DNA from 2 places in the Brenneria populi genome. Region 2 is predicted to be linked to the other one. Evidence: riboswitches for the same ligand, from Rfam matches in the RefSeq annotation. Region 2 holds a riboswitch; the other holds the start of a gene.

Region 1 (14,627 bases), on a different contig from region 2:
CACCACGCAGGCGGAAATCCTCGGGCTGATCCGCGAACTTCAGGCGGAACAAGGCAGCGCGGTGCTTTTCATTACCCATGACATGGGCGTGGTTGCGGAAATCGCCGACCACATTATGGTGATGTACCGCGGCGAGATGGTTGAACAGGGAAGCTGTGAACAGGTGCTGCGGCGCCCCACGACCGACTATACCCGCTCGCTGCTGGCGGCGGTGCCCGATATTACGCCGCCGCCGCCGCGACACCCTCCCGGCAGCCGGCTCCCGCCGCTGCTGCAGGGCCAGGCCGTCAGCAAAACCTACGTTAGCCGCGACTGGCTGGGCCGCGCCAGGCGCTTTGACGCCTTGCGACAGGCCAGCGTCGCGGTGCACCGCGGCGAAACCGTCGGCGTGGTGGGGGAATCGGGGTCGGGAAAATCCACCTTTGCCCGCTGCATGATCCGCATGATCGAACCCAGCTCGGGCAAGATCCTATGGGGCGACCGGGAAGTGCAGCATCTGCCCGAATCCCAGGTGCGGGCGCTGCGCTCCCGCGTTCAGGTAGTGTTTCAGGATCCCAACCGATCGCTGAATCCGCGCCGCACCATCGGATCTTCGATCATGGAAGGCGCGATGAATTTCGGCCAGAGCCGGCAGCAGGCGCGCCGCACCGCCGAAGCGTTGATGGAGCGCATCAATCTGCCGCGCGCATCGCTTGAGCGCTATCCGCATCAGTTTTCCGGCGGACAGCGGCAGCGGCTGGCCATCGCCCGAGCCATCGCCTGCGATCCCCAGGTGCTGGTGGCGGATGAAGCCGTCTCCGCCCTGGACGTGTCGGTGCAGGCGCAAATTCTCGATCTGCTGCGCGAGCTACAGCGGGACTTGGGGTTGGGATTGCTGTTTATCACCCACGATCTGCGCGTCGCCGCCCAGCTTTGCGACCGCGTCATCGTTATGCATCAGGGCCAGGTGGTTGAACAGGGCGTCACCTCTCAGCTGTTCAGCCAACCCGAACATGACTACACGCGCCGCCTGCTGGCCGCCGCGCCGCGTTTGGCGACGACGAGATAATGCCTTTGCTGACAAACCTGTCTGCTAAGCCGAAATACCCGGGGCGACCACGGGGGTGAGGCGTCCCTACGGGAGCCTCCCCCGTATTTCCCCTACAAAAACGCGTGCGTTTTTGAACGCCGCTTGCGGCGGCCCAAGGGACGAGCCCCGTTAGCGGGGCGAGTAATAATAGGCTTTATCAACAGTCTGATAATTCGCTTATTTTTCGGGCAGCGGACAATGTCCTTAATATTGCAACCGGGAGTGGTATATGAAATCACGAGTGATGGACTGGGATGAATGGTCGGCCTATGACGCCGTAGGTCTGGCGGAGTTGATACGTAAAGGCGAGGTGAGCGCCGCGGAACTGGCCGCGCAGGCGGCGCGGGCCATCGCTCTGCTTAATCCCGCGTTAAGCGCGGTGGTTGAAGTCTTCGACGATGCGGTCGCCGATCCGCTGAAAGACGGCATGAACCCGCAGGGCGCTTTCGCCGGCGTGCCTTTTCTGATGAAAGATCTGGGACCGACCCTGAAAGGCCGTTTGCAGGAGATGGGATCGCTGCTGATGCAGGGCAATCGCTCGCCGAGCGACAGCTTTCTGGTCGGTAAAATGCGCCAGGCCGGGCTGAATCTTATCGGCCGCACCACCACGCCGGAATTCGGCGTATGCAGCTCGGCGGAAAATCCGGCGCTCTATATCACCAGGAACCCCTGGAATACCGATTACACCACCTGCGGTTCCTCCGCCGGCACCGCGGCTTCGGTCGCCGCCGGCATCGTGCCGATGTCCCATGCCACCGACGGCGGCGGCTCGATCCGTATTCCGGCCGGATTCAACGGCAACATCGGCCTGAAACCCTCGCGCGGGGTGTTTTCCATCGCTCCTTACGCCTCCGACCTCAGCGGCCTGGTGTCGATTCAGGGGTGTCATACCCGCACGGTGCGCGACACCGCCGCCTTTGTCGACCACTGCCGCGGCGGCGCGCCGGGGGAGTTTATGCCCTACTGGAGCGCGGCGGAAAGCTACGGCGAGCTGATTGCGCGCGATCCCGCTCCGCTGCGCATCGCGCTCTCCCATGAGTGGGGCGATTACCGGGCGACGCCGCATTTTGTCGCCGAACTGGAGAAAGCCGGCCGTTTTCTCGCCGATCTGGGCCACCGCGTGGAGTGGGTGACGCCGCAGGTGGATTTTCGCGCCGCCTTCGCGGCGCAGACCACCTGCTATATCAGCAATTTCGCCCAGACGATCTCCGGCATACTGAAAAATTTGGGGCTGGACGCGCCGCCGGCGGATAGGATTGAGCCCATCAATATCCGAATCTGGGAAGCCGGGAAAGATCTCTCTTTCAGCGAGCGGGCGGCGATGCAAACCGTATTCAACAACACCTCGCGCGCCTTCGGCGCTTTCTTCGAATCCTGGGATATTATCCTCACGCCCATCACCGCGCTGCCCACGCCGAAAATCGGCACCATGAAATATCTGACGCTGAGCGATAACCCGTCGGTGACGGACTGGTTCGCCGACCTATGGGAAAACTTCGCCTATACGCCGCTATCCAACCTTTGCGGCATTCCGGCGATCTCCCTGCCTCTGGCGGCGCAGGAGAATGGGTTGCCGTTCGGCATTCAGGCGCAAACGCGTCAGGGCGACGACGGCCTGCTGTTGCAGCTTGCCGCGCAGATTGAACGCGCCATCGGCGGCAAATGGAACGGCGGCAGAAGACCCGGCGTGCACGTCGCCAACCTGGCGCGCGCATAACGCCGCTCTCCCGGGCTTAACGCGCCGGGGAAAAAGGCGGGCGGACATGAGTGAACAATATGGCTGGCGGCTTATCAGGAACGCGAATTCCCGTACCGCGCAGATATCATTCAGACCCATGTCCGCGCCAAACCCATGAAGAGGCCATATCCTAATGCCGGCCGTTTACGCATCAAGATACATGGGGAGACCACCGGGGTGAGGCGTTTCCCCTAAAAACCGGCTCCTTAAGTGACCCGCATTCGGCCCTAATTTCAATCAGGGGTACGGCCTTCTTTCAGCTTAGTAATAACCGAGCAGCTTCCACCACGCCAAACCGACGACGAAGATCAGAAAGACGTTGCAGGTGACAATGAAGAAGTTGATTTTATAGAAACGCGCGCGTTCGAAATATCCCTGGGCAAAATAGATCGGCCCCGGCCCGCCGCCGTATTCCGTGGTGCTCCACATCAGGTTGCTGAAAATACCGAAGCAAATAGCGACCATCATGGGTGGCGCGCCCGCGGCGATTACCGTAGCGGCAAAGGGAACATACAGCGCGGCGACATGCCCGGAAGCGGTAGCGAAGAGGTAATGCACATAAATATACAGAATCCCCAGCAACACGAACGTCTGTATCGCGCCGAAACCATGAATCGAGCTGCCTAATATCGCGGCCATCCATTTAATGAAGCCCAGTTCGGAAAGCCCGCCGGCCAGGCTGATAATCACGCTGAACCAGATGACGGTATCCCAGGCCGCGTGATCGCTCAGCAACGCTTTCCAGTCGACGGCGCGCACGGCAAACAGATAGGCCGCCAGTCCAAGTCCAACCGATGTGGCGGATAACCCGGTGATGAGGCTGGTTCCCCATCCGATCAGCGCAAGAATAAAACCAAACGCGACCTTTTTCTCCACCCGCGTCATGGGCCCCAGCGCTTCCAGCGAACGGCGTCCCATAGCTTTCGCTTCGGGGGTGCGTTTTAGTTCCGGATTGAGAATTTTATACACCAGCAGCGGCATCAGACAAAAGCACGCCATGGCGGGAACCAGGGCCGCGATAAACCAACCGCCCCAGGTGATTTCCACACCCAGCGAGTTTTTCGCCAGACTGGCGACCAGCGGGTTTGCCGCCATCCCGGTAAGAAAAATAGCGCCGGTGATGGGCGTAAACTGAAAGCAGACCATCGTTAGAAAATCGCCAATTCTTTTCCCGCTTTCGCCCGGCGCGGAGCCCAGGACGCCATTAATCGAACGGGCGATCGGAAAAATAATCCCGCCGGATCGCGCCGTTACCGAAGGCATCGCCGGCGCCATGATCAAATCGGAGACGCCCAACGAATAGGCAATACCCAGACTGCTGCCGCCAAACAACGATAACATTTTATACGCGATTCGATTTCCCAGACCGGACGCCACAAAACCGAGAGAAAGAATATAGGCGCAAAATATCAACCACACGGTTCCGCTGGAAAAACCGGATAATGCTTTCGCTTCCGTTAACGTATTGGTAAAAATCGTCACGCAAAGCGCAATTAACATAACCGCGCCGGAAGGCAATGGCTGCGTCAGTATTGCCGCGATGGTCGCGGCAAAAATAGCGAACATGTGCCATGCCTGAGGCGTAAGACCTCCGGGGATAGGACATAGCCAGATTATTCCGCCGATGGCGATAGGAATAATCACAGCAGCGATCTTTTTCCCTATAGACGATCCGGATGACATCATCATTTCCTCAATCGTTAGGTAATTCAATTACCGTGGATTAATTCCGACTAGCCGAACTTTTTAATACCCGATCGACCATGGCGGGCGCCATGCCGAGGTAATTGACAGGGTTCGTCAGCCGTTCAATTAATTCAGCGTCAAGACGACTGGAAACGCCGGGCATCGCATTTAAAACATCGGCAAGGCGGCCGCCCTTCTCATTGACTATGCGGCAGGCGTCGTAAACGATATCGTGCGCATCCTGGCGGCCGATATACGGCGCCAACCCCATCATCACGGCTTCAGCGACAATTAACCCTTTGGTCATATCGAGGTTTCTGACCATGGCTTCCTCATCCACGATCAGTCCGCTCAACATGAACTTGGCCTGATGCAGCGCGCCGGCCGTCAGAACGAAACTTTCAGGGATGGCGATCCACTCCGCATGCCACGGTCCGGTCGCGCGCTCCAGGTCCTGCACCATGGCATCCAGCATTAGACCCGCCTGCTGACGCACGCCTTTGGCGCAGGCCAGCATCAGTTCGCTGGAGATAGGATTCCGTTTCTGCGGCATGGTGCTGCTGGCGCCGCGCCCTTTGACGAAAGGCTCGTAAAGTTCGCCGAACTCGTTGGAGGCCATCAGCATCACGTCATAAGCAATCTTGCCCAGGGAGCCGGTAATCAGCGCCAATAAATTGACCGCTTCGGCAAATCCGTCGCGCGCCACGTGCCAGGTTGACACCGGCACGCCCAGGCCAAGCTCTTCCATCATGGCTTTTTGCACTTCCAGCCCTTTATCGCCCAACGAGGCCAGCGTGCCGGCCGCGCCGGCGAACTCGCCGACCAGAATGCGCGGGCGGGCTTGCTGAAGGCGCTCTTCATGGCGGTCAAAAATATCAAGCCAGATCGCCGCCTTGTAGCCGAACGTCACCGGCAATGCCTGTTGCAAATGGGTACGTCCCGCCATCGGGGTGTTCCGGTAACGCTTCGCCAGACCGGCAAGCGTACCGCGCAGCGTTTTAATATCCGCATTGATCAGTTCAAAAGCGTCGCGTATCTGCAGCACCACGGCGGTATCCATAATGTCCTGAGTGGTCGCCCCCCAATGGACATAACCGCCGGATTCACCCGCCTGCTTAGAGATTTGATGCACCAGCGGCAGAATGGGATAACCGACGATTTCCGTTTCGTGACGCAGCAGATCGAAATCCAGTTTGTCGGCGTCGCATTTGGCGGCGATTTCTTGCGCGGCCGCTTCAGGAATAACGCCGCAGCGGGCCTGCGCTTTCGCCAGCGCGATCTCCACTTCCACGTATTTACGGATCAGTTCGTGGTCGTCAAAAATAGCGCGCATTTCCGGCGTGCCGAAAGAATCACGAAACAAAACAGAATCAAGTACATTCGAGGCCATAAAAGAATCCTTGATAAATCATGAAGAGTGATAAAATGCGGCATGCCTTACGCCAGAACGCGGCAACAACCTATTGAATGCCGTATGATGATGAGACACGCGTCCGGTTAAATGACCGAACAACATCAAATGTCCGTACATTTAATTTGTACAGACAAGACTAAATGTACGGACATTTGTGGGGAAGTTTTTTTGTATCCCTTTGTGATGGGGATCATTAATATTTATTGAGCCGTTACCTATGAAAGAGTCTTTGTATAAACGTATTTCGCGTGAGCTGGTTCAAAACATCGCATCCGGTCAGTTTCCGGTAGGATCTCTTCTGCCGTCCGAACTGGAGTTATGCGAGCAGTATCAGGTTAGCCGCCATACGGTGCGCGAAGCCCTGCGCGACCTGACCGAGCAGGGGTTGATTCTGCGGCGTAAGGGCATAGGCACCCTGGTGGCCGACAGAACGGCAAATAAAGGGCTTAACCATCCGCTGGCGTATCTTGAAGATCTCTTTTTCCTGGCGAAAAACAATCTGCGGGTAGTGAAAAAGATCGATGAGATCGTCGCGGATTATGAGCTTTCCCGGGTTATCGGCGGCGCCCCCGGAGCGCGCTGGCTGCATATCGCCAGTATCCGCGAAGACAGCGAGAAAAAAGATCGACCGATATGCTGGACCGACAGCTATGCGAGTCCGCGATACACCAAAATACGCCAGTTAGTGCGCAGCGATCCCTTCGCGTTAATCAGCGACTTAATCGAAGAGCACTATGGCGTGCAGAGTGAGGAAGTCAGGCAGACCATCTCCGCCGTCAGCATTCCCGCCAGAATAGCCAGAACGCTTGGCGTCGAAAGCGGTTCGCCCGCCTTGAAAATTGTGCGGCGCTATATCGATCGCAACGGCGAAACGTTTGAAACCACGGTGTCGATCCATCCCGCCGACCGGTATACCTGCTCGATCGTGCTAAAACGTCAGAGCAACGGCTAAAAACCAGCGCCGCCGGAATAACCGCCGGGCGCCCGTCGCGCCTCGGCGATGGCGCAACGGGCACTGCGGGCGAACATGGCGGACGCGCTGATTTCGCGCCTTACTCATCCCCATCTTCATACAGCTGTTTCAATGCCGCGGCGTTGACGATCAGAATTTTTCCATATTTAGCGTCAATCCAGCCCAGTTTTTCCCAGGCGACCAGCCGTTTGTTAATGGTCTGTCGGGTGGTGTTGATAATCGTAGCCAGATCGTCCTGCGTGATATGCAGGTTGATCAATATCCCCTTCTCATGAGGCTCGCCGTACCCTTCCGCAAGGCTAATCAGCCGCTTGGCCAAACGGGCGGACACCGACAGCAAGGTGCTGTCGTGCAGCATGGTGAAGGCATTACGAATCACCTTGCATAACAGTATGGCGAGAAACTGATAAAAAATCGGGTAGGTTTTCAGCAGGTACTCCACGTCCTTGGGCGCCAGCGTAAGCAGCAGCGTTTTGCCGATCGCTCTGGCGTCATGGGTACGCACCGACTTATCGATCATGCCGATTTCGCCAAACCAGTTGCCGGGGGATAAATAGCGGAAAATACACTCCTTGCCGTCCGACGAAATGGAGCTGACTTTCACCGCGCCGCTGATTACCGCGTACAGCCCGCGCGAGGCATCGCCGCGATAGTGCACGATTTCGCCTTTGTCGTAATGCCGCAGGGCGGCCCGGGCGATAATCTGTTCGATAAGATAGTCGGGCAGCGCCCTGAACCAGTTGTTGCTTAACAATACGGGTAAAATATCCTCGTCAGGCAAAGCGCCGGCCCCATCCGGCGTCTGCGGAAAATCTTCCCCGTTGTCACAAAACTTAGCCATTTCCACCTCATCGAACAGCATGTTATCGCGATTTTCGGCCTCTTTTACAGCGTAACGCCCGTTTTAAATATGGCCAGTTCCCGGAACTGATTGATCTCATTGCAGGTGGGTTTTCCGCCGGCTATTTGCGCAACCAGCGTAACAAACGCCTCCAGCAACGTATCAGCATCCTCGCCCTCCAGCAATGCGCCCGCGTTGAAATCGATCCAGTGCGGCTTCCAGGCGGCCAGCTCCGAGTTCGTCGCGATTTTTACCGTTGGCACGAAGCCGCCGTACGGCGTCCCCCGGCCGGTGGAAAACAGCACCATATGGCAGCCGGCGGCGCCCAGCGCCGAGGTGGCGACCGCGTCGTTGCCCGGCGCGCTGAGCAGCGAAAGCCCCGCCCGCGTCAGGCGTTGACCATACTCAAGCACGTCGACCACCTTTGACGCCCCCGCCTTCTGGGTACATCCCAGCGATTTATCCTCCAGGGTCGAGATACCGCCTTTTTTATTGCCGGGCGAGGGATTCTCATACACCGGCTGATGGTGTTCAACGAAGTAACGTTTGAAATCATTGATCATGGTTACCGCCTGACGAAAGACCGTCTCGTTCTCGCAGCGCGAGAACAGCAGATGTTCGGCGCCGAACATCTCCGGCACTTCCGTCAGCACGCTGCTGCCGCCGTTTAGGATCAGATAATCGGAGAAGCGCCCCAGCATCGGGTTGGCGGTAATCCCCGATAATCCATCCGAGCCGCCGCACTCAAGGCCGACCCGCAGCCGGCCGATGGGCGTGGGCCGGCGGCGATCCTGACGCATAGCCTGATAAATGTCATTAAGGTGGCCTAAGCCGACCGCCAGTTCGTCCCGCTCCTGCTGCGCCACCATAAAACGCACCCGGCGGGGATCGACCTCCCCGACCAGCGCCTGAAACGCCTGAATCTGGTTGTTTTCACACCCCAGGCCGATAACCAACACGCCGCCCGCATTCGGATGCGCCACCATATCGGCCAGAATTCGCCGGGTATTCTCATGGTCGTCTCCCAGTTGGGAACACCCATAGGGATGGGTGAAAACCTGCACCCCGTCAATATCGTCCAGCGCATGCTGCGCGCGAAAACGTTGCGCGATGGTCTGCGCGATGGCGTTCACGCACCCCACCGTCGGCAGGATCCACAGCTCATTACGAATGCCGATATCGCCATTGGCGCGCGGATAAACATTGATTTCCCGCGGCCGGCAGGGCGTGGTCACCGCCGGGAAAGAGGGCGTATAGCGGTACTCCTGCCGCGCTTTCAGGCCGGTTTTAAGATTATGGGTATGAATCCACTCCCCCGCGCCCACGCTTTGGGTCAGATAGCCGATCGGCGCGCCGTATTTAATCACCTGCGCCCCCGCCGGCATGGCGTTACGCGCGATTTTCGCCCCTTTATCCACATCCTGAGCCACAACCACGCGAGCCTTACCGTCGGTCACCGTTTCCCCTTTAGCCAGCGCGGTAAGGGCGATCATCACCGAGTCGTCGGGGTGAATTAAGATTATTTTATGCATTGCGCCTCTCCCGTCTGCGCCGCGCTGACCGGCGCGGGCCGCTCATCGTGGATGTTCTTATCGATGCCGCAGCGCCGTAGCGTCAGAATCATCAAACTGCCCAGGAAAGTGACCAGCGCCAAGAAATAGAGCCCCGCTCTGGCCGACTCAAAGGTCTGTTCGGCCCAGACGCGCAGGTTGGGCGCCACGAATCCGCCGAGATTGCCCATGGAGTTGATTAGCGCGATGCCGGAAGCCGCCGCCGCGCCGCCGAGATAAGAGGACGGGAATGTCCAGTAGAGCGGCTGCATCGCCAGATGACCGGCCGCGGCGACGCACAGCGCGGCGATAGCCACAATGGGAACGCTGTCCGCCAGCCCCGACACCGCAATGCCCAGCGAACCCAGCATAAAGGTCAGCGCAGCGACGATGCGGCGCTCCTGCAATTTTTCGGAGATACGCGGTACGCAGTAAACCGCGATGGCGGCGCAGAGCGGGGGAATCGCCGTGACGAATCCCACCAGCAGCCCCACCTTACTCCCCAGCAGCGTGGCGATTTGCGTCGGCAGGAAGAAATAGATGCCGTAGCCGCAAATTTGAACGGTAAACCAGATCAGGCACAGATAGAGCACGCGGATATCCAGCAGCGCCTGCCACACGCCTTTCGGCCCGTGCGACAATTTAACCTGCTCTTCCTGATCCAGGGTGCGCCTCAACGCCTCTTTTTCCCGTTTCGTCAGCCAGTCGGCGTCCACCGGGCGATCGTCCAGATAGAACAGAACCCAGACGCCGACAAACGAAGCCAGCAGCCCTTCGACGACAAACATCAGCTGCCAGCCGCGTAAACCGAAAGCCAGCGATGTCCCTTCAAGAGAGAGCAGCGAACCGGACAGCGGCCCGCCGATGATAAAAGCCAGCGGCGCGCCGAACAGGAAATAACCGGTGACTCTGGCGCGGATATGCTGCGGAAACCAGAAGGTCAGGTAAAGAATAACGCCAGGGAAAAAGCCGGCCTCGCTAACGCCGAGCAGAAAACGCAGGAAGATGAAAACCCCTTCGGTATGGGCGAACATCATGGCGGCGGAAACCAGCCCCCAGGTGATCATAATCCTTGCCAGCCAGACGCGCGCGCCGACCCGGTACAGTAAAATGTTGCTGGGCACTTCGAACAGCGCATAGCCGATAAAAAAGATACCGGCGCCGAAAGCGTAGGCCGCGTCGCTAAGCCCGGTATCTAACTGAAACTCCTGTTTGGCGAAGCCGATATTAGAACGGTCGAGATACGCCAGAATAAACATCAATGTCACCATTGGAATAATGCGGCGTATGGATTTGCTAATGGCCTGCGATAAATCAACATCGGTAGGGGTGGACATGACTTACCTCACGAATATTAAGTATGACCCTGACCCGCCCGGGCGATAATCTGCCCGGGTCAGTCGTCATAAGAAATGAAAGCGTATTGATCTTGAGCTTGCTGACAAAGTCCGGTGAGCGGCGATAAAGGACGATAGGTTTGTCAGCAGTCCGATCTTTTCTGTTGTTTTATTTGACGCTAAAGCGCTCCAGCGCATCCCGACGCAGCGTGGTGCCCGCGCCGGGCGCGGTCGGCACGCTATACTCGCCGTCTTTAACCTCAACCGGGTCGACGAAGCAGTCCAGCGTCCACGGAATGAACTCCAGCAGCGAACAGGCGGGGTGCGCCATGACCAGATGCAGTTGCGCCTGCATCATATCCCCATGATGCGGCGTCACCGGTAGGTTGAAGGCCATCCCCAGATCGGCGATTTCCCAGACCGCGGTCAGGCCGCCGCAGCGCGTGGCGTCGGGCTGCAGATAGTCGACCGCGCCGGCCAGCACAAACTCTTTGAAGGCATCCTGATGGTACAATAATTCCCCCAGCGCAATCGGCGTATCAATGTGTTCGGCAAGCTGGCGGTGGCTGGCGACGTCATCGTGCCACATCGGCTCTTCAAACCAGGTGATGTCGAAGTCGGCCAAACGCGCGCCATACTGTTTGGCGGTACTGATATCCCATTTGCCGTTGGCGTCTACCATCAGATTGACGTCATCGCCGACGGCCGCTCTTACCGCCTCGATGCGTTTTAAATCTTCGCGCGGGTTCGGCTTGCCGATCTTCATTTTGATGGCGTTAAAGCCCTCTTCGAAAATCATTTTCTTGCAGTCATCCACCAGTTCCGGCGTATCCCGCACCAGCCAGCCGCAGTCGGTGTTATACGCCGACACCCGCGCGTCTTTTGAACCGCCGAACAGCCGCCACAGCGGCTGCTCCGCCCGTTTGGCTTTTACATCCCATAAGGCGATATCGATAGCGGAAAGCGCCATTTGCATTAATCCGCCCCGGCCGACCCAAATATTGGTCGAACTGCGTAGCAGTTTACGATGCAAATGGCGGACCTCATCAGCATCCTCGCCAATCAGCATCGGACCGAATACGTCGCTGATGATGGTGGCGATCAGCCTATCGGTCGTTATGTCGGCGTGCGTTCCGGTATATCCATATCCCACCAGGCCGCATGCGGTTTCAATCATCACGCCCGGCATACCCCAGTGGGTAATTTTATGTGTGGAGTCGCCAATAATATTTTTGGTTACCGGTACGTGCATGATAAATGTCGTAATTTTAGTAATCTTCATTATTCATCCCAATAGTAAAGTGATACGGGCCGATAACCGCAATCTAACAATGGCCATTGGCCATAGCTGTCAAACGGTATACACATCACTTCGCGTTGGAGATTTTTAATCAATTATTTGAACTGGATCGCGCTTAATGGCGGCGCGGCGGCCGCCGCTGCATGGTGCGATTCACGAGCCGACGCCCCCGCTAGAGCGCTCAATCATGAATACTCAGCGCAAAGGCAATCACCAGCGCCAGCAGTAGATGAACCAGCGCCGATAGCGCCATCAGCAGCGTCAACGGCGCCGCCGACAGGGAAAAGATCAGACGCGCCGACATCTGGCTGGTGGTCAATCCGGACGTCTGGTCCGCGGGCCGCGTTCAGGCGACCCTTGCGGCGATAAGCGAATGCTTTAAAAGACAAAAAACGGACAATAAAGAGGCGTGACCCGATTTATAGAAAAATAAAAACGCCATCCTAAGCAATTCGGGATGGCGTATAGACAGCGACGGCTATTTTCTGGCGCTAATCATTAAAAACGGCGGCCTCATATTATGCACGGCCAGTTCCGGCCGTTTTTTTACCGCTTCGGGCAGCGGTTGCGGCTCTTTAAACGCGCATATGTTAAACCCGCAATCAATTAAATCAGAAAGGTATGTTTGCGTAGTGCGATGGTATTTAACCACGTCATCGACGAACCACTTCGTATGCCTTAATGATTCGTCATAATAATCGCGCACGGGCCAAAATAAATTCTCATCCGCCCCTAGCCAACCGACGGGCCAGGCGGTGCATAGAGGATGTTCGACGCTGAAAATAAAATAACCGCCTTTTTTTAGACTGGAGAATACGCGGCGGCAGAGCTGGCTAAAATCATTTATATAGTGAAGCGCCAGCGATGACGCGACAAGATGGTAGCGATCGTTGTCAAAGTTAAACGCCTCTATGGCCGCATTGATATAATTAATATGGTCGTCATGGGTCAATCTTTGCGCTTCCGCTAACATTTTCCGCGAAACCTCAACGCCGGTAACGCGTTTGGCGCCGAGCTGGCGCGCATAGCGGGAAAAATCGCCGAAACCGCTGCCCAGGTCCAATACGCAGGCGCCGTGAAGATCGGGCAATAACGCGCGCAGCGCGGGAACTTCCAGATCGCCGTTGAGACCGGTATCGTTTCTACGAAGAGATTTATATTGCTCAAAAAAAACGGGGTCATCATAAATATTTTGCGGCTTACTCATATGAAACGCTCCTCAAATAAACATAATTGTCAGCGTTTCAGGGCATAGTCTGCCGGCCGAATACGTTTCGGTCGCTCTTCTTTCATCCGGACTATCACCGTCGGCTCTGGAATTCCACCAGATCTGCTGACCTTCAGAAATGAATCCGAAGCGCTCGCGGGCTTTCAGCACCATGGTCTGATTACCGCCGGTGGGGAATTTCACCCCGCCCTGAAGACCACTATAAAATAGAGCGTTGCGTCATATTTTTCATGATTTGCGACAAACCGGATGAATAACGCCGGCTCAATCGAACAATCCGCGATGATGCGCGCCGGCGTGCTTTGGCGGACGCGGGCGGCGCCATCTGCCGGCCGCGCCCTTCCCGGAGCTTAACGCTTTTCATAAAAAAACCCGGCAACGAAGAACGCCGCCGGGCCTGCACATCGGTTAGTCGTCGAGCCACCGTGGACTATTTTTTGCTTTTGTCCTGCAGCTGCTCAACCTGCGGTACGCCGGCCTTGGAAGAAGAGAGCAGCCCGGTGTTCGCATAATTGAACAATTTTTCCCGGGTATCGGTGATATCCAGGTTACGCATGGTCAACTGACCGATGCGATCGTCCGGCGAGAAGACGGAGTCGCCTTTTTCCATCGTCAGACGTTCCGGCTTGTAGGTCAGATTGTCGGAAACGGTATTCATAATCGAGTAGTCGTTGCCGCGGCGCAGTTCCAGCGTAACTTCGCCAGTGATGGCGCTGGCGATCCAACGCTGGGAAGAGTCGCGCAGCATCAGCGCCTGAGAATCGAACCAGCGGCCCTGATAGAGGAAGCGGCCCAGCTGGCGGCCATTGGCGTGGTACTGTTCGATGGTATCTTCGTTGTGAATACCGGTCAGCAGACGCTCATAGGCGATATGCAGCAACGCCATTCCCGGCGCTTCGTAAATGCCGCGGCTCTTCGCTTCGATAATCCGGTTTTCAATTTGATCGCTCATGCCCAGACCGTGACGCCCGCCGATGCGGTTGGCCTCCATCATCAGTTCGACGTCATCGGCGAAAGTTTTGCCGTTCAGCGCCACCGGATGGCCGCGATCAAAACGCACCGTGACCTCTTCCGCCGCGATTTTAACGTTTTCATCCCAGAATTTAACGCCCATGATCGGGTTAACGATTTTGACGCTGGAATTCAGGAACTCCAGATCTTTGGCTTCGTGCGTCGCGCCCAGCATATTGGAGTCGGTGGAATAGGCTTTTTCGGCCGACATTTTGTAATCAAAACCGGCCTGCGCCATAAATTCGGACATCTCCTGACGGCCGCCCAGCTCATCGATAAAGTCGGTATCCAGCCAGGGTTTGTAGATCTGCAGCTCGGCGTTGGTCAGCAGACCGTAACGATAGAAACGCTCGATATCGTTGCCTTTATAGGTGCTGCCGTCGCCCCAGATGTTAACGCCGTCCTCTTTCATGGCGGCGACCAGCATGGTGCCGGTTACCGCGCGCCCCAGCGGGGTAGTATTAAAGTAGGTGACGCCGG
Region 2 (14,627 bases):
GTAATGCCAATAAGCTTTCGAGTTTGCTCATTTTTGACGTCAGGTACGGGCGGTGCAGTTTGCAAGGCAGGTCGGGTTGCGCATGCAGAATTCGCTCCATCAAAAAGTTGGATGCCAGCATATCCGAGAGACCCATGGTAAGGTGCCAGCTAAATAGCGAGCGACATAGAAACTTCAAACGGAAAGGCAGTTTTTTCCATGTCTGACTCGGTATCAGGTCGCCATTCATCAACGCAGTCATTAACTGCCAGCCGTTATTAATTCTGTTTTCCGGGAGAGAATCCGCGAATTGAGACACGATAAAAACCTTTGTTTTATGCAAGAGGATACGTAATAGCGAGATAAGACATTCATGTTCCGATACGAGACGGCGCGGGCGCTTTAAACGCCGGTTTGGATACGAAAAAACAGCGCCACGCCTGATGCTAAACGTCATTTATCGGTCTGGGGTGTTAATGCTTATCAGATTGATATCCATAGGAAAATAACACTGGCTGCGTCGAGGTGGACATCCCGAACGGCCAGCAGACTCTTTATTGCTTTATTAAGCCTGAGGTTTCCCAAGGTATTGTGAAGAGAGTATCAAGATTCGGTTAACGCGCGGCGCCCGGCGATAGGCCCGCGCGCCCGCTGAAATCAGGATGGATCGGCGGGCGATAATTCCCCGTCATCATCACATTTCTTGTTGCCGATCAATTGCCCTGCTACTTCATTGGCGCTATAGTGAACCCGCTTATTCTCAGGGCGGGGTGTAATTCCCCACCGGCGGTAAACCGGCCGTATGACGTTATATACGCGTTGGAAGCCCGCGAGCGCTCACCGTTTGGTTTTCCGACGAAGATTCGGTTTGCCGGCGTGAGGTCAGCAGATCCGGTGCAATTCCGGGGCCGACGGTTAGAGTCCGGACGGGAGAGAGTAACGGTACCTGTCGGGTAATTATATAATCATCGGGTAGTCGCACGATGGTGATTGTTGATTATATTGATTATATAGTTATACCCACTCGCGTTATTTTTTAGCCATTGCAATGCGGTTTGTTGTGACGGTAACTCCTTAGTCTCGCCCTGATTCTGGTAATCCATAATAACATCGAGGTTTTTTACCATGAATCAGACATTACTTTCTGAATTTGGCACTCCGCTTGATCGTGTGGAACACGCGCTTGATGCCTTACGTCAAGGCCGAGGCGTGTTGGTGTTGGACAATGAAGACCGTGAAAACGAAGGCGACATGGTCTTTGCCGCTGAAAACATGACCGTGGAGCAGATGGCGCTGACGATCCGCCACGGCAGCGGCATTGTTTGTCTATGCCTGACGGAAGAGCGTCGTCAGCAATTGGAATTGCCTATGATGGTGGAGCATAACTCCAGCCACTATCAGACCGCGTTCACCATCACGATCGAAGCGGCCGAAGGGGTCACCACGGGGGTCTCCGCCGCCGATCGTATCACTACCATTCGCGCGGCAATCGCCGATGACGCCAAACCGAGCGATTTGAGCCACCCCGGACACGTTTTCCCGCTGCGGGCTCAGCCGGGCGGGGTGTTAACCCGCGGCGGACACACCGAGGCGTCCGTCGATTTGGCTACGCTGGCGGGGCTGAAGCCGGCGGGCGTACTGTGCGAACTGACCAACGATGATGGTTCCATGGCGCGCGCGCCGCAGGTCATCGCCTTCGCCAAACAGCACAATATGCCGGTATTAACGATTGAAGATATCGTGGCGTACCGTCAGGCGGCGGAACGCAAGGCCAGCTAAAGTCATTTCCCCTCGTGGGGACGCGCCATATCTTAAGGCGGTAATTCACGAAGGCCTGGACGATTAGCCCAGGCTTTCGCCTCTTCAATAATGGCGCGCAGAAATCTGTCGGCCGCTTTTATCCTGCCCGGCCGACGCCTTCCCATACGCGTTTAGGCTCTCCTTGCCAGCAGCGTGGCGAAACGCAGTTTTATTCTGTTGCCGTTTTCGTCGGTTTTATGCAGTTCGCCGATCTCCTCGTTATATTTGATTATCTGCCAACCGGCATAATAGTTCCTCAGCTCCCCCTCTTTAAAGGTAAAGGAGAACGGGATTGGACAGGGGTAATCCTCGGTCGACATGGCGGCGACGATCAGGTTATATCCGCCCGGCGTCGTATGTTCCTGCATATTGCGCACAATGTGTGGAATGCGGTGGCGATCCAGAAACATGAACACCACGGTGGAGAGAATAAAATCGTAGCGTTCTTTGATTTCCGCCAGATTGATATTGTAAACCTGCGCCTGAATTTTCTGCAGCGCCTCGCTTTTGATGATGTCGTTTAACGCGGCAATGCTGCTGTCGTTCTTATCGTAGGCGGTGACGTCAAAGCCGCGCAGATTCAGATACAGCGCGTTACGCCCGCCGCCGCAGCCTAAGTCCAGCGTTTTGCCGGGCTGGATATATTGCATGGCGTTAATGACTTCGGAATGCGTGCGGGAAAGCCCGTATTTCTTGGCGTAAAAATCTTCCGGCGTGCAGAAAAAGCCCAGCTGACATTCGAGGTCGGCGGAAAAGGAAACGATACGGTGCCATACCTGGGGTGCAATAAACGGGGGTTGCTGTTGTTCGGAGAAGTGGAAGGTTTCCAGCGTAGCGCCGTTTTCATCCAGCAGGGAAAAGGTCATCTCTCCTCGCAGAATGACGAGCCTGGCCCAGGTTCCTTCCTGGGTGTTGTGTTTTTCCTGAAAAGCGGCCGGCAGCGTATGGCTGTTCCAGCGCGGCATTTTTTTATAGCAGATAAGATCTTGCATCGTTACCTCGTGTATCCGTTTTATTGCCGCTAGTTTATAAACTGGCGAGTCGTCTGACCACAAATATGTATTTAAAATGCATTATTTGCGTCAGCCGAGAGGTGAGGAAAACTCTTTTTACTGCGGCCGGCGCGGAAGCCGCGTTGAGGCCGGCGGCCAAGACAGGGTTGAGGATACAAACGCCCGACGCGTTGCCGGGGCGTTTCGGGTCCGCTATGGGCTTAACGGCATGCCGCGCATTGAGAGGATTGGATTATCTGGTAGAAGTCGTTGCCTTTATCATCAACCAGAATAAAGGCGGGGAAATCTTCCACTTCAATCTTCCAGATCGCTTCCATTCCCAGCTCCGGGTACTCCACGCAGGTCAGACTCTTGATGCTGTTCTGCGCCAGAATGGCCGCCGGGCCGCCGATACTGCCGAGATAGAAACCGCCATGTTTGTGGCAGGCGTCGGTCACCTGCTGGCTGCGGTTGCCTTTCGCCAGCATGATCATGCTGCCGCCGTTGGCCTGCAGCAGATCCACGTAAGAGTCCATGCGTCCGGCCGTGGTCGGGCCTAACGAACCGGAGGCGTAGCCGGCGGGGGTTTTCGCCGGGCCGGCGTAGTAGATCGGATGATCTTTGATGTATTGCGGCAGACCTTCGCCGTTATCCAGGCGCTCCTTCATTTTGGCATGGGCGATATCGCGGCCGACGATGATGGTGCCGGTCAGCGAGAGGCGGGTCGATACCGGATACTTCGACAGCTCCTGCAGGATTTCCGCCATTGGGCGGTTGAGGTTGATTTTGACCGCTTCGCCTTCGCCCGCTTTACGCAGCGCTTCCGGGATATATTTACCCGGATTGTGTTCAAGCTGCTCCAGCCACACCCCTGCGCGGTTGATTTTACCCTTGATATTGCGGTCGGCCGAACAGGAAACGCCCATCCCGACCGGACAGGACGCGCCGTGGCGCGGCAGACGGATGACGCGCACGTCGTGAGCGAAATATTTACCGCCGAACTGCGCGCCCAGGCCGAGGTCGCGCGCGGCCTGCAGCAACGCCTGCTCCAGCGCGAGATCGCGGAAGGCGCGCCCGTGTTCATTACCTTCGGTCGGCAGTTCATCATAATATTTGGTCGACGCCAGCTTCACGGTTTTTAACGTGGTTTCGGCGGAGGTGCCGCCGATAACAAAGGCGATATGGTATGGCGGGCAGGCGGCCGTCCCCAGCGTGCGCATCTTTTCCAGCAGGAAGGATTTCAGTTTCTCGGGGTTCAGCAGCGCCTTGGTTTCCTGGTACAGATAGGTCTTGTTGGCGGAGCCGCCGCCTTTGCTGACAAACAGGAATTTATACTCTTCGCCTTCGGTGCTGTAGAGGTCGATCTGCGCCGGCAGGTTGGTGCCGGTATTGACCTCTTTATACATATCCAGCGGCGCGTTCTGCGAATAGCGCAGGTTATCCTCGATAAAGGTGTTGTAAACGCCATGGGAAAGCGCTTCGGCGTCATTGGCGCCGGTCCAGACCCGCTGGCCTTTTTTGCCGACAATAATCGCGGTGCCCGTATCCTGGCAGGTCGGCAGAATGCCTTTAGCGGCAATCTCGGAATTGCGCAGAAACTGCAGGGCGACATATTTATCGTTTTCGCTGGCCTCCAGGTCGTGAAGAATGGCGGCGACCTGCTGCTGATGAGAGGGGCGTAAAAAGAAGGCGGCGTCATGGAAGGCCTGCTGGGCGAGAAGGGTCAGCGCCTGCGGATCGATTTTGAGAATATCCTGGCCTTCGAATTGCGTAACGGAAACAAAGTCGCTGCTAAGAAGGCGATATTCGGTGTCATCCTCACCGAGTGGAAAAGGATCTTGGTAATAAAAGGGTTTATTCGACATTTTTTTCTCACTTGCGTTGATATTATTAGTAGGATTAGATTCCGTATGATGCATTTTCTTATTAATGACTTTTGTATCAGGCGTTATCGCCGCGGCCTAGCGCCTATCCCAGTAGGCGTAATGGGGATAGGCTCTTCGTCATTCGGCGTGAATACAAAGTAATATACCCTGGAATAGTAGGGTTTTGCGGCGGGAGACGCTACTTTGCTGCATCACATTCTTGATAAGAAAATCATGCAAACATCGTTTTATTTGCGGTTAAATGAAAAAGTAAAATGTTTGTAATCAAACAGGATGTGTTATTAATACCTGCTTTGTTAATTTATTTATTTTAATTTTTTTAATTAAAATATAGATGGCGATTGCGGCTAATAATCATTTTATTAGCCCTTATTTTTAAATTTATCGCCTAAAAAATGAATTTAGGGTATTGCGGCACTTTCCTGCTGCGCCAGCAGATTATCGATCATCCATAGCCCCGCCGGTCCCGGCGGATAGGGCTTGGACCAGGCGATATCCACATCAATGAGTTGCGGCCAGCCCGCAATGTTCAGCTCCACCAAATTGCGGTGTCCGAACTGTGAAACCAGCCAGCGCGGCAGAATGCTCCAGCCGAAACCCTGCTCCGCCATCTCCAGCAGCATAAGGTAGGACGGCGCGGACCAGGCGACGCCTTCGACCTGCAGCCTGTCGCTGCGTTTATAGGTGTTCAGATAGAGCTGGCGCACGGTGGCGAGCTGGCTGCGGGTCGCATTTTTTTCCGCCGCCAGCGGATGGGTCGCGGCGACGAATATCGCCATTTCCGTTTTTATCCGCGAGCGGGAAGTGGCGATGTCCGGCGGATAAGCGGGCTGCGCGCGCACCAGCCCGACGTGGGCGCGCCGCGACTGCAGCAAATCGATCACATCGTCATCTTCTGCAATCAGACACTCAAATTCAATATCGGGGAAACGCCGCGCGAAGCGGTGCAGCACCGGTTCGTAATGCGCGGTTTTCCAGGTGTCGGACAGCACGAACGTCAGGCGGGGCTCGATATCGGCGGCCAGCCTGATCGCCGCTTCATCCAGCATTTCGCTGGCGGAGAGGATCGCCTGAACATACGCCTGTATCTTTTTGCCCGCCGGCGTCAAAACCGGTTGATGGCCGGAGCGATCGAACAGGATCAGCCCTAAATCCGCTTCCAGATTGGCGATGGCGCCGCTGATGGTGGACTGGCTTTTATGCAAATGCCGGGCGGCGGCCGAAAACGATCCGGTGTTGATGGCGGCGGTGAACGCCAGTAGGGATTCCGGTGAGTAACGCATATCTTGATATATCGCTTTTTCCGATGGTTTCTAATTTTATTCTATCAGTTATTACGATGAGAATAGACGTGGAACGGCTAAAAATAGCGGCCGTAACCAGAGAATCGTTAACCATGTCCGAGCTAAAAAGTGAATGTGTCATGCAAAAGAAAACGGTAGGCGAACGTATTATTCATGCGCTGGGCTTTGAACTTATCGCGCTGCTGATTTGTGCGCCGGCGGGCGCCTGGATACTGGATAAGCCTGTATTTGCTATCGGGGCGCTGGCGATCATGTTATCCAGCGTCGCGATGGTGTGGAACATTATTTATAACACGGTATTCGATCGGCTCTGGCCCGCCGAGCGGTTTAAACGGCGTCTGCCGGTGAGGATAGGCCACGCGCTGGGTTTTGAAGGCGGATTTATATTAATCGGCCTGCCGCTGGCGGCGTGGATGCTGAATATTACGCTGTGGCAGGCGCTGAAGGTCGAGATCGGCTTTTTCCTGTTTTTCCTGCCTTATACCGTGGCCTACAACTGGCTCTACGATAGCCTGCGGGCGCGGGTTGGTCGTCGCCGAAGCGAGCGCGCGCGCCCTGTGTCCGCGAGCTCCCGCCCGCGCTGATCGGCCTCGCGCGATAGCTTTGCGCGGGGGCTTCAGCGGGCTTGGCGCAGCGTTTTTTTGAATTCCTGGTAGTCGGGCAGCGACGGCGTCCGCCACAGGTACCAGGAGGCGATGGTGCGATAAGGGCGGCAGGCGTGGCTCAGTTCGCGCAGGGTATGACGCGTCGGCGTTGCCTGTAGATCGTAAACATAGCGCAGCCCTTGTTTAATCCCCAGATCGTCCAGCGGCATAATATCCGGGCGTTCAAGCGAGTAAATCAGAAACATTTCCACCGTCCAGCGCCCGATGCCTTTTAAGGCGCAGAGGCGTTCGATAAGCGCTTCGTCGTTCATTGTTTGCGCCTGTCGCAGGGTGGGAACCAATCCGCTGAGCGCGCCCTGAGCGATGGCATGCAGCGTGTCGGCCTTCCGGGCGGAAAAGCCGCACTCCCTTAGCGTATCGGCGGAACTGGCGGCGATTTGCTCCGCGCTGGGAAAGCTGTGCCCGGCGGAGTCATAAACGCGCAGCAGTTTGGCCATCATGGCATCGCCCGCGCGGGCGGTCAGCTGCTGGTACGCCACCGCGCGAATCAATGCTTCGTAGGGCTCCCTGTGCGGCGCGGTTCGGTGGCGGCAGTCGCCGATATGGGATATCAGCCGGGCCCAGCGCTCGTTAAGCGAACCAAGATGGGCTATGGCCCGCCGGTGGAAGTCCTGCTGGCGATGGGATGTCATAAACGAACTGGCCTGTCTGGTGATAGTATTAAGCGTTAAAACGCCGGGCGCAGATGGCAGTATAGTGCGATTGTCATCGGCAGTGCAGCGCCGCGGAATTAAAAAGCAAGAGTTGGACGTGTGCGGGATGGGTATTCATCTTATGGTTTGAAATAACACTGACGTAATTTCTCATGTGGGAGCGAAAGCATGAAACCTGTCGATGACCTCCATAAGAGCGACGAATCACGCTGGCTGGCGGTGCTGGCGCGTAATAAGGCGGCGGACGGCAGCTTTATTTACGCGGTAAAAACGACCGGCGTATATTGCGCGCCCTCCTGCGCGTCGCGCCGGCCAAAGCGCGAAAATGTGCTGTTCTTCGCCACCGCCGACGAGGCGCAGGCGGCGGGGTTTCGTCCCTGCAAGCGCTGCCGCCAGGGGCGGATATCGCGGGAAGAGCAGCATACGCGGCAGATCGCCCGGGCCTGTCGGATTATCGAGCAGGCCGACAAGGCGCCGGAGCTGAAGGCGCTGGCGCAAAATGTCGGGCTAAGCCCGTTCTATTTTCACCGTCTGTTTAAAACCCTCACCGGCGTCACGCCGAAACAGTATGCCGACGCGCAGCGGCAGCGGCAGCTGCGCGACCAACTGATGAAAAACGGCCAGATTACCGCTGTGATGCTGGATGCCGGCTACCGTTCGACCGGCCGCTGTTACGCTGAGTCCGCCGCGCGACTGGGGATGACGCCGAAAACGTTTCGGCGCAAAGGGCAGGGTATGACGATCCGCTTCGCCGTCGGCGTCTGTTCGGTGGGCGATATTCTGGTGGCCGAAAGCGAACGGGGGATTTGCGCCATTCTGTTGGGGGACGACCCGCAGCAGCTGGTGAATGAACTGCAGGAGATGTTCGCTAATGCGCGATTGCTGGGGGGCGACGCCGCCTTCGAGCAACGGATGGCGCAGGTGGTGGGCTTTGTCGAAGCCCCGAAAATCGGACTGGCGCTGCCGCTTGATATTCGCGGCACGCTCTTCCAGCAGCGGGTATGGCAGGCTTTGCGGGATATTCCCGTCGGCGAAACGGCCAGCTACGGCGCTATCGCCGCCGGCATCGGTTTACCCGCCGCGTCGCGCGCGGTGGCGGGAGCGTGCGCCGCGAATCGCCTGGCGGTGGCGATCCCGTGTCACCGGGTGGTGCGTCAGGATGGCTCGCCGTCGGGCTATCGCTGGGGCGTGGAGCGTAAGAAGGCGCTATTGGCGAAAGAAGCGGGGGGCGTCACCGGTGATGAATCTTGAGCTGTTTGAGCAGGACGAGCCGCAGCGCCGGACGGAACGGCTGGCTCCCGGCGCGGTTATTCTGCGCGCTTTCGTCTACCGGCAGGCGGCGGAGCTGATGTCGGCGATTAATGCGGTTACCGCGCGCGCGCCGCTGCGCCATATGATAACGCCGGGCGGCTATACCATGTCGGTGGCGATGAGCAACTGCGGACCGCTTGGCTGGGTAACGGATGAAACGGGGTATCGCTACTCCCCCATCGATCCGCTCAGCGGGCAACGCTGGCCGGCGATGCCGGATCTCTTTTCCCGACTGGCGCAAGAGGCCGCAGGCGAAGCCGGCTTCAGCGGTTTCGAACCGGACGCCTGCCTGATTAATCGTTACGATGTCGGCGCCCGGCTATCGCTGCATCAGGATAAGGATGAGCGTGACTATCGGCAGCCTATCGTCTCTTTCTCCCTGGGGCTGAACGCGATGTTTCTGTGGGGCGGCATGAGGCGCGGCGACCGGACGCAGCGCCTGCCGCTGGCGCATGGCGATGCGCTGGTCTGGGGCGGCGAATCCCGGCTGCGCTACCACGGCGTTTTGCCGCTGAAGGCCGGATCGACGCCCGCGTTTTTGCCGGGAATGTGCCGTTTTAACCTGACGTTTCGTAAAGCGGGGCGCTGAATCATCTGCCGTGGATGAAGTGGTGGCCGTCCTCTTCGTTCAGACGTTTGAATACCAGGCAGCAGATCGGCAACCCAATCCCCAGTAGTAAAAACAGTAGGCTGAAGCTGTTTAAATTCAAGGCGATCTCATAGCGGGACAGGAAGCGCAGCACCGGAAAGGTGAGCGCCATGCTGATCATGACCGAGATTAATTGCGTGATGGTCAGCAGGTTATTGCCGCTATTATAGGTGGCGTTGTTCAGGTTGCTGAACGCCAGCGTGTTTTCCGCCGAATGCAGCGTCGAAATCAATATCCCGAGGATGGCGGCGATGACGCCGATCTGCATCATGGATTTTTCCTGCACGGCGAAACTCAAGGCAAGAATGAACAGCGAGGTAAATCCGGTGGTGATCATCAGCAGCCTACGGTAGCCCGTTCGCCTGATCATCGGTTCGAAAATCATTTTCGACAGCAGCGCGCCGGTGGAGAAAAGCAGCAGAATAATACTGGTTTCAACCGGTTTGCACTCCAGGGTCGTCTGCAGCATCAATGAGAGCACGACCGGCGTGGATGACAACAGCACCCGGGTGAGAATACCGCCGAGGATGCCGATGGAGAACGTTCTTATCTCAAAGAGTTCCGCGGGAAATAGCGCCTCTCTTTTGGTGATGTCCCGCTTGAAGTAAAGGTACGCCAAACCCGTCGCCGATAGGCAAAGCAGCAGGGCGAGCGGCGCGGGGATGATGTTTTTCGGCATGGCGGTGAGCGTGAACGCGGCCATAAACAGCATTAATACCATCAGCACCAGGCCGTAAGGATCGGCGCGCCGCGTCATGGGGACGCTTTCGTCGGGAATATGTTTTCGCGCCAGCAGCAGACAGGCTAGGGAGAGGGGAATATTGGCGATAAAGATGACGCGCCACGAAAACAGATCGACCAGCACGCTGCCCAGCACCGGGCCGATCATGGTTCCCAATAAGCCGAGCAGCGTGATGCGGTTAAGGAATATCAGCTTCATTGACTGCGGCGTGGTTCTTAAGATCACGGTTCTGATAATAGGCAGCATCAGCGCTCCGCCGATCCCCTGAATAAAACGAAACGCGCTCAGGCTGATGACGGAGTCCGCGGTGATGCACAGCAGCGACCCCAGCATAAATATGCCGATGGCCAGCAGGTAGGTTTTTCTTTCACCGCAACGTTCGGCCAGCCAGCCATTGACCGGCGTAAACGCGACCACGGTGATGACGTAGGAAATCACGATGGTTTCCATACGCAGCACCGGCTGGTGCAGCGAACCGGCAATGGCTGGGATGGAGACATACAGCATGGTGGTATCCAGGGATTGCATGAAAAATGTGATGGATGCAATCCAGAATAGGACCCATGACGTATTCATCGGTTTAGGCCACCGTCATTTGTCCGGCGTAGAGCACGAACAGCCGCAGCAGAAACACCCCGAACAGGCTTAATGCCGCCATGGCGATCAGACCGCCTCTGCCGGACTGATGCTGTTTGCCGCGGATAAAGCTGGCGATTAACGGTACGGCGATCCCTAGGCCGATGATGCCGATCCAGAATACCCCGCCCCAGAATCCGCTGAGCGCGGTATGCGCCGCCACCGTTTTCTGCCCGCCGCCGAGGAAAAGGCCGACGAAGAAGGCGAACAACAGGAACAGTTCGGCGTACACCACCGGATTCTCTATTTTATGAATAAAGTGGATGGTCGCGCTATTGGCGGAGTGATTGCGGCTCATGGCGTTGACCAGCATCGCCACCGCAATCCCGGAAGTGGTGCCGGACGCCAGAAACAGCACGGGCAGAACCGGGTTGTTCAGCATGGGGAACGATTTCAGCGCGGAGAGCAGGAAACCGGTATAACAGCCGAGCAGAATGGCCAGCACCAGCAACGTTTTCTCAATCCATCCGGCCTTGCCGGCGATCGCCGCAGTGACCTTTTGCGCCAGCGCGGTCAAGCGCGGACGGCGCAGCCGGGTTTCTATCAGATGGAGCAGCCCCTCGCGGTAAAGGCTGATAATCCATAAGGCGATCGCCACAAAATAGACCTGAAATAGCATCACCCCGAGCGACATAATGGACGTGGGATTGTAGAAAATCATCAGGTGCCAGAATGTTAACGGGCGGGTAAGGTGAAAAATCAGGATCACCAGGCCGACGACAACGACCAGCGGCGCAACGATCGCGGTCGATTTGATGATGGTATTGCTGCCGCTGTATTCGGCGGGCACATAATATTTAATCAAGATGGACAGTGACACCATCCCGGCGGAGATGCCCACGAGCAGCAGATAGATGGCGATGGGCCAATCCCATACCAGGGAGTCAAAGTGAAAGGCGTTAAGCATTGTCGATTTCTCCCCGTCTGCCTGGAACGCGATAAAGCTGTGGTTCGGTGCCAAGATAAACTTTTGACCGGTAGGTCGGATTGCTTTGAATCATTTTTGAAATATCGCTTTCGGGATCGTTCAGATCGCCAAAGACCAGCGCTTTGGTCGGACATATTTCAACACAGGCGGGCTGTTTCCCGGCCGCCAGATTGGTTTCCCGGCAAAAATTACATTTATCCGCCGTTTTGCTGACGGGGTTAATGAAGCGGACATGGTAAGGGCAGGCGGCGATGCAGTAGCGGCAGCCGACGCAGTGCTTATCATTGACGTCGACGATGCCGGTCAGCGCATCCTTAAACGACGCGCCGGTCGGGCAGACGGAGACGCAGGGCGGATTTTCACAGTGCTGACAGGATTTGCGAAAATACTGCTTATATGCGCGGGTCTTCCCTTCCGCGGGAATATCGACGGTTTTCAATATTTCCAGACGGGTGACGCCATCAGGCACATGGTTGGTGGTTTTACAGGCGCCTACGCAGGCATTGCAGCCAATACAGCGCTGCTCGTTGTGCAGCATACCGTATTTGACGCCTTTGGGTTTAGTGGTCTTGGCGGGGTCTTCCGCAGTCTGCGCGAGCGCGAGGCTGGAACTCCCGGTAACAGCAATAGCGCTTCCCAGGTAAGCGATAAAACGACGACGAGAAAATTCTTCCATAACATAACCTTCACATTGAAACTACAGCCATGCTGAAAAGTGGTACCGATATCAGCTGATCATCGTGATACGCCCGTTATCCTCTGCGCCGCAGCCGCGTCGTTTTCCTTTATATGCATCTCCAACTGTCGAGCCTCTGGAGAGGCATGCGGTTTGCCGCCGGCCGCATCTTGAGATCTATCGGGCATAGGTTTTTGTTGGATTTGAACCATCCTGGCGGCGAACGAAATTATCCCTAAGCAATGCAACAAAAAGCCTAATCGGGAAAAATGGTACCAATCTGGCATCAGAGGTAATTTTTATATACCCGTCATGCTTCAAGTTGCATGTGCGTTGGCTACACTCACTCACCCGAATCACTTACTTGAGTAAGCTCATCGGGATTAAATGAGAGACATCCTGTCTCTCACCGCAGGCCAGCCGTTGGCTGGTCAAATTCGTTCCCGACGAATTTGTCCTTCGCTTGCCGTCTTCCTGCAACTCGAATTATTTAGGATATAACTTAAAATAATCCGGAACAGATGGTTAACTTACCCATAGCTCATATTCTTTTTATTCGTTTTTATTTGACCATAGGGGCACGGAGATAATTGTGCTCCCAGTCACATTTATTTCTTTGTATATCCATATAAAAACGAACTTAATCAATTATAACTGCTTGTTATCTGGATAACTCCAAAAATATTTCAATTCAATAGCAACTAAATGATCTGCGTCATAATGAATGGCTGATTTGCAAATAGTTTGCATTTGCATTGGTCGTGTTTATTTAAATATTGTTAATGTAGTGGTAATTAAAATAGTGAATTTGTGACCGACAATTGTTTTTTTTCAAAAAATGGCTTCTGGTGATACGGGGATATGGAATTAATGCTTTTTTGGTAAACGCCGGGTTTCATTATTTCATGCGCCGACGCAACGTTACGGCCGAGCGGGATTGCTCCCCGTTGCTTTGTCGTTTCTCCCACGCTTCCTGCGCGCCTTTTCCCACCTCTGGCTGAAAAAACGTCGTCATGGCTATCCACCGCTACGGGCGGATCTTGAATGCATAAATGTGACAGGATTCAATTTACGCTAGTTTATATACTTGTATGGTAGTAGTCATTGCAAAGAGCCGCTATACGCACAGAAGGATAAGTAACGTGAAGATTGTTAACGCTGAAGTGTTTGTTACCTGCCCGGGAAGGAACTTCGTCACCCTGAAAGTCACCACCGACAGCGGATTAATCGGTCTGGGCGACGCCACGCTCAACGGACGCGAACTGCCGGTGGCCTCTTATCTCCGGGATCACCTGTGCCCGCAGCTTATCGGCCGCGACGCGCAGCGGATTGAAGATATTTGGCAGTTTTTTTATAAGGGCGCCTACTGGCGTCGCGGTCCGGTGACCATGTCGGCCATTTCAGCCGTGGATATGGCGCTGTGGGACATCAAAGCCAAAGCCGCCGATATGCCGCTCTATCAGCTGCTGGGCGGCGCATCCCGCACGGGCGTGATGGTCTATTGCCATACCACCGGGCACACCATTGATGAGGTGCTGGACGATTACGCCAAACATCGCGATCTGGGCTTTAAGGCGATTCGCGTGCAGTGCGGCGTGCCCGGCATGAAAACCACCTACGGGATGGCGAAAGGCAAAGGGGTGGCGTATGAACCGGCGACGAAAGGCGACTGGCCGGAAGAGCAGCTATGGTCCACGGAGAAGTACCTCGATTTCACGCCGAAGCTGTTCGAGTCCGTGCGCGCCAAGTTCGGCTTTAACGAACATCTGCTGCACGATATGCATCACCGCCTGACGCCGATTGAAGCCGCGCGCTTTGGTAAAAGCATTGAGGACTATCGCCTGTTCTGGATGGAAGATCCGACGCCGGCGGAGAATCAGGCGTGTTTCCGTTTAATTCGCCAGCACACCGTGACGCCCATCGCGGTCGGGGAGGTATTCAACAGCATCTGGGATTGTAAACAGCTGATTGAAGAGCAGCTTATCGATTATATCCGCACCACCATTACCCACGCGGGCGGGATTACCGGCATGCGCCGCATTGCCGATTTTGCCTCGCTCTATCAGGTGCGCACCGGTTCGCACGGCCCGTCGGATCTGTCGCCGATTTGTATGGCGGCGGCGCTGCATTTCGATCTCTGGGTGCCGAACTTCGGCGTGCAGGAATATATGGGCTATTCGGAGCAAATGCTGGAGGTGTTCCCGCACGGCTGGGCCTTCGATAACGGCTATATGCATCCGGGCGACAGGCCGGGGCTGGGCATTGAGTTTGATGAGAGGCTGGCGGCCAAATATCCCTATGACCCCGCTTATTTGCCGGTCGCGCGTTTGGAAGACGGCACCTTGTGGAATTGGTAATCAGAAAAGATGCAGTAATCATCGCGCATGAATGAATAGAACATCTTAC

What was found. A riboswitch is a leader RNA that binds a small molecule or an ion and turns the genes downstream of it on or off. The one in region 2 is predicted to bind FMN.
Region 1: it holds a riboswitch for FMN, as region 2 does, so the genes downstream of both, VSX58_RS15860 (class I SAM-dependent methyltransferase) here and ribB (3,4-dihydroxy-2-butanone-4-phosphate synthase) in region 2, are expected to answer to the same signal.

What each region holds. Positions count from the first base shown of each region.
Region 1 is NZ_JAYWTM010000017.1:17,081-31,707, forward strand. Features, by position in the region: gene VSX58_RS15810 (ABC transporter ATP-binding protein) at 1-1,048, shown strand, start outside; gene VSX58_RS15815 (amidase) at 1,299-2,786, shown strand; gene VSX58_RS15820 (DASS family sodium-coupled anion symporter) at 3,069-4,490, opposite strand; gene VSX58_RS15825 (class-II fumarase/aspartase family protein) at 4,531-5,883, opposite strand; gene VSX58_RS15830 (GntR family transcriptional regulator) at 6,125-6,859, shown strand; gene VSX58_RS15835 (Crp/Fnr family transcriptional regulator) at 6,960-7,721, opposite strand; gene VSX58_RS15840 (UxaA family hydrolase) at 7,766-9,253, opposite strand; gene VSX58_RS15845 (MFS transporter) at 9,241-10,608, opposite strand; gene VSX58_RS15850 (mandelate racemase/muconate lactonizing enzyme family protein) at 10,778-11,890, opposite strand; gene VSX58_RS15855 (hypothetical protein) at 12,090-12,227, opposite strand; gene VSX58_RS15860 (class I SAM-dependent methyltransferase) at 12,387-13,115, opposite strand; FMN riboswitch at 13,186-13,337, opposite strand; gene argG (argininosuccinate synthase) at 13,567-14,627, opposite strand, start outside.
Region 2 is NZ_JAYWTM010000020.1:114,381-129,007, reverse strand. Features, by position in the region: gene VSX58_RS17140 (VirK/YbjX family protein) at 1-298, opposite strand, end outside; FMN riboswitch at 732-921, shown strand; gene ribB (3,4-dihydroxy-2-butanone-4-phosphate synthase) at 1,105-1,758, shown strand; gene tehB (SAM-dependent methyltransferase TehB) at 1,911-2,771, opposite strand; gene fumA (class I fumarate hydratase FumA) at 2,993-4,636, opposite strand; gene VSX58_RS17120 (LysR family transcriptional regulator) at 5,059-5,940, opposite strand; gene VSX58_RS17115 (multidrug/biocide efflux PACE transporter) at 6,081-6,545, shown strand; gene VSX58_RS17110 (DNA-3-methyladenine glycosylase family protein) at 6,578-7,258, opposite strand; gene ada (bifunctional DNA-binding transcriptional regulator/O6-methylguanine-DNA methyltransferase Ada) at 7,448-8,530, shown strand; gene alkB (DNA oxidative demethylase AlkB) at 8,520-9,179, shown strand; gene VSX58_RS17095 (MFS transporter) at 9,181-10,557, opposite strand; gene nrfD (cytochrome c nitrite reductase subunit NrfD) at 10,562-11,524, opposite strand; gene VSX58_RS17085 (4Fe-4S dicluster domain-containing protein) at 11,517-12,221, opposite strand; gene manD (D-mannonate dehydratase ManD) at 13,364-14,578, shown strand.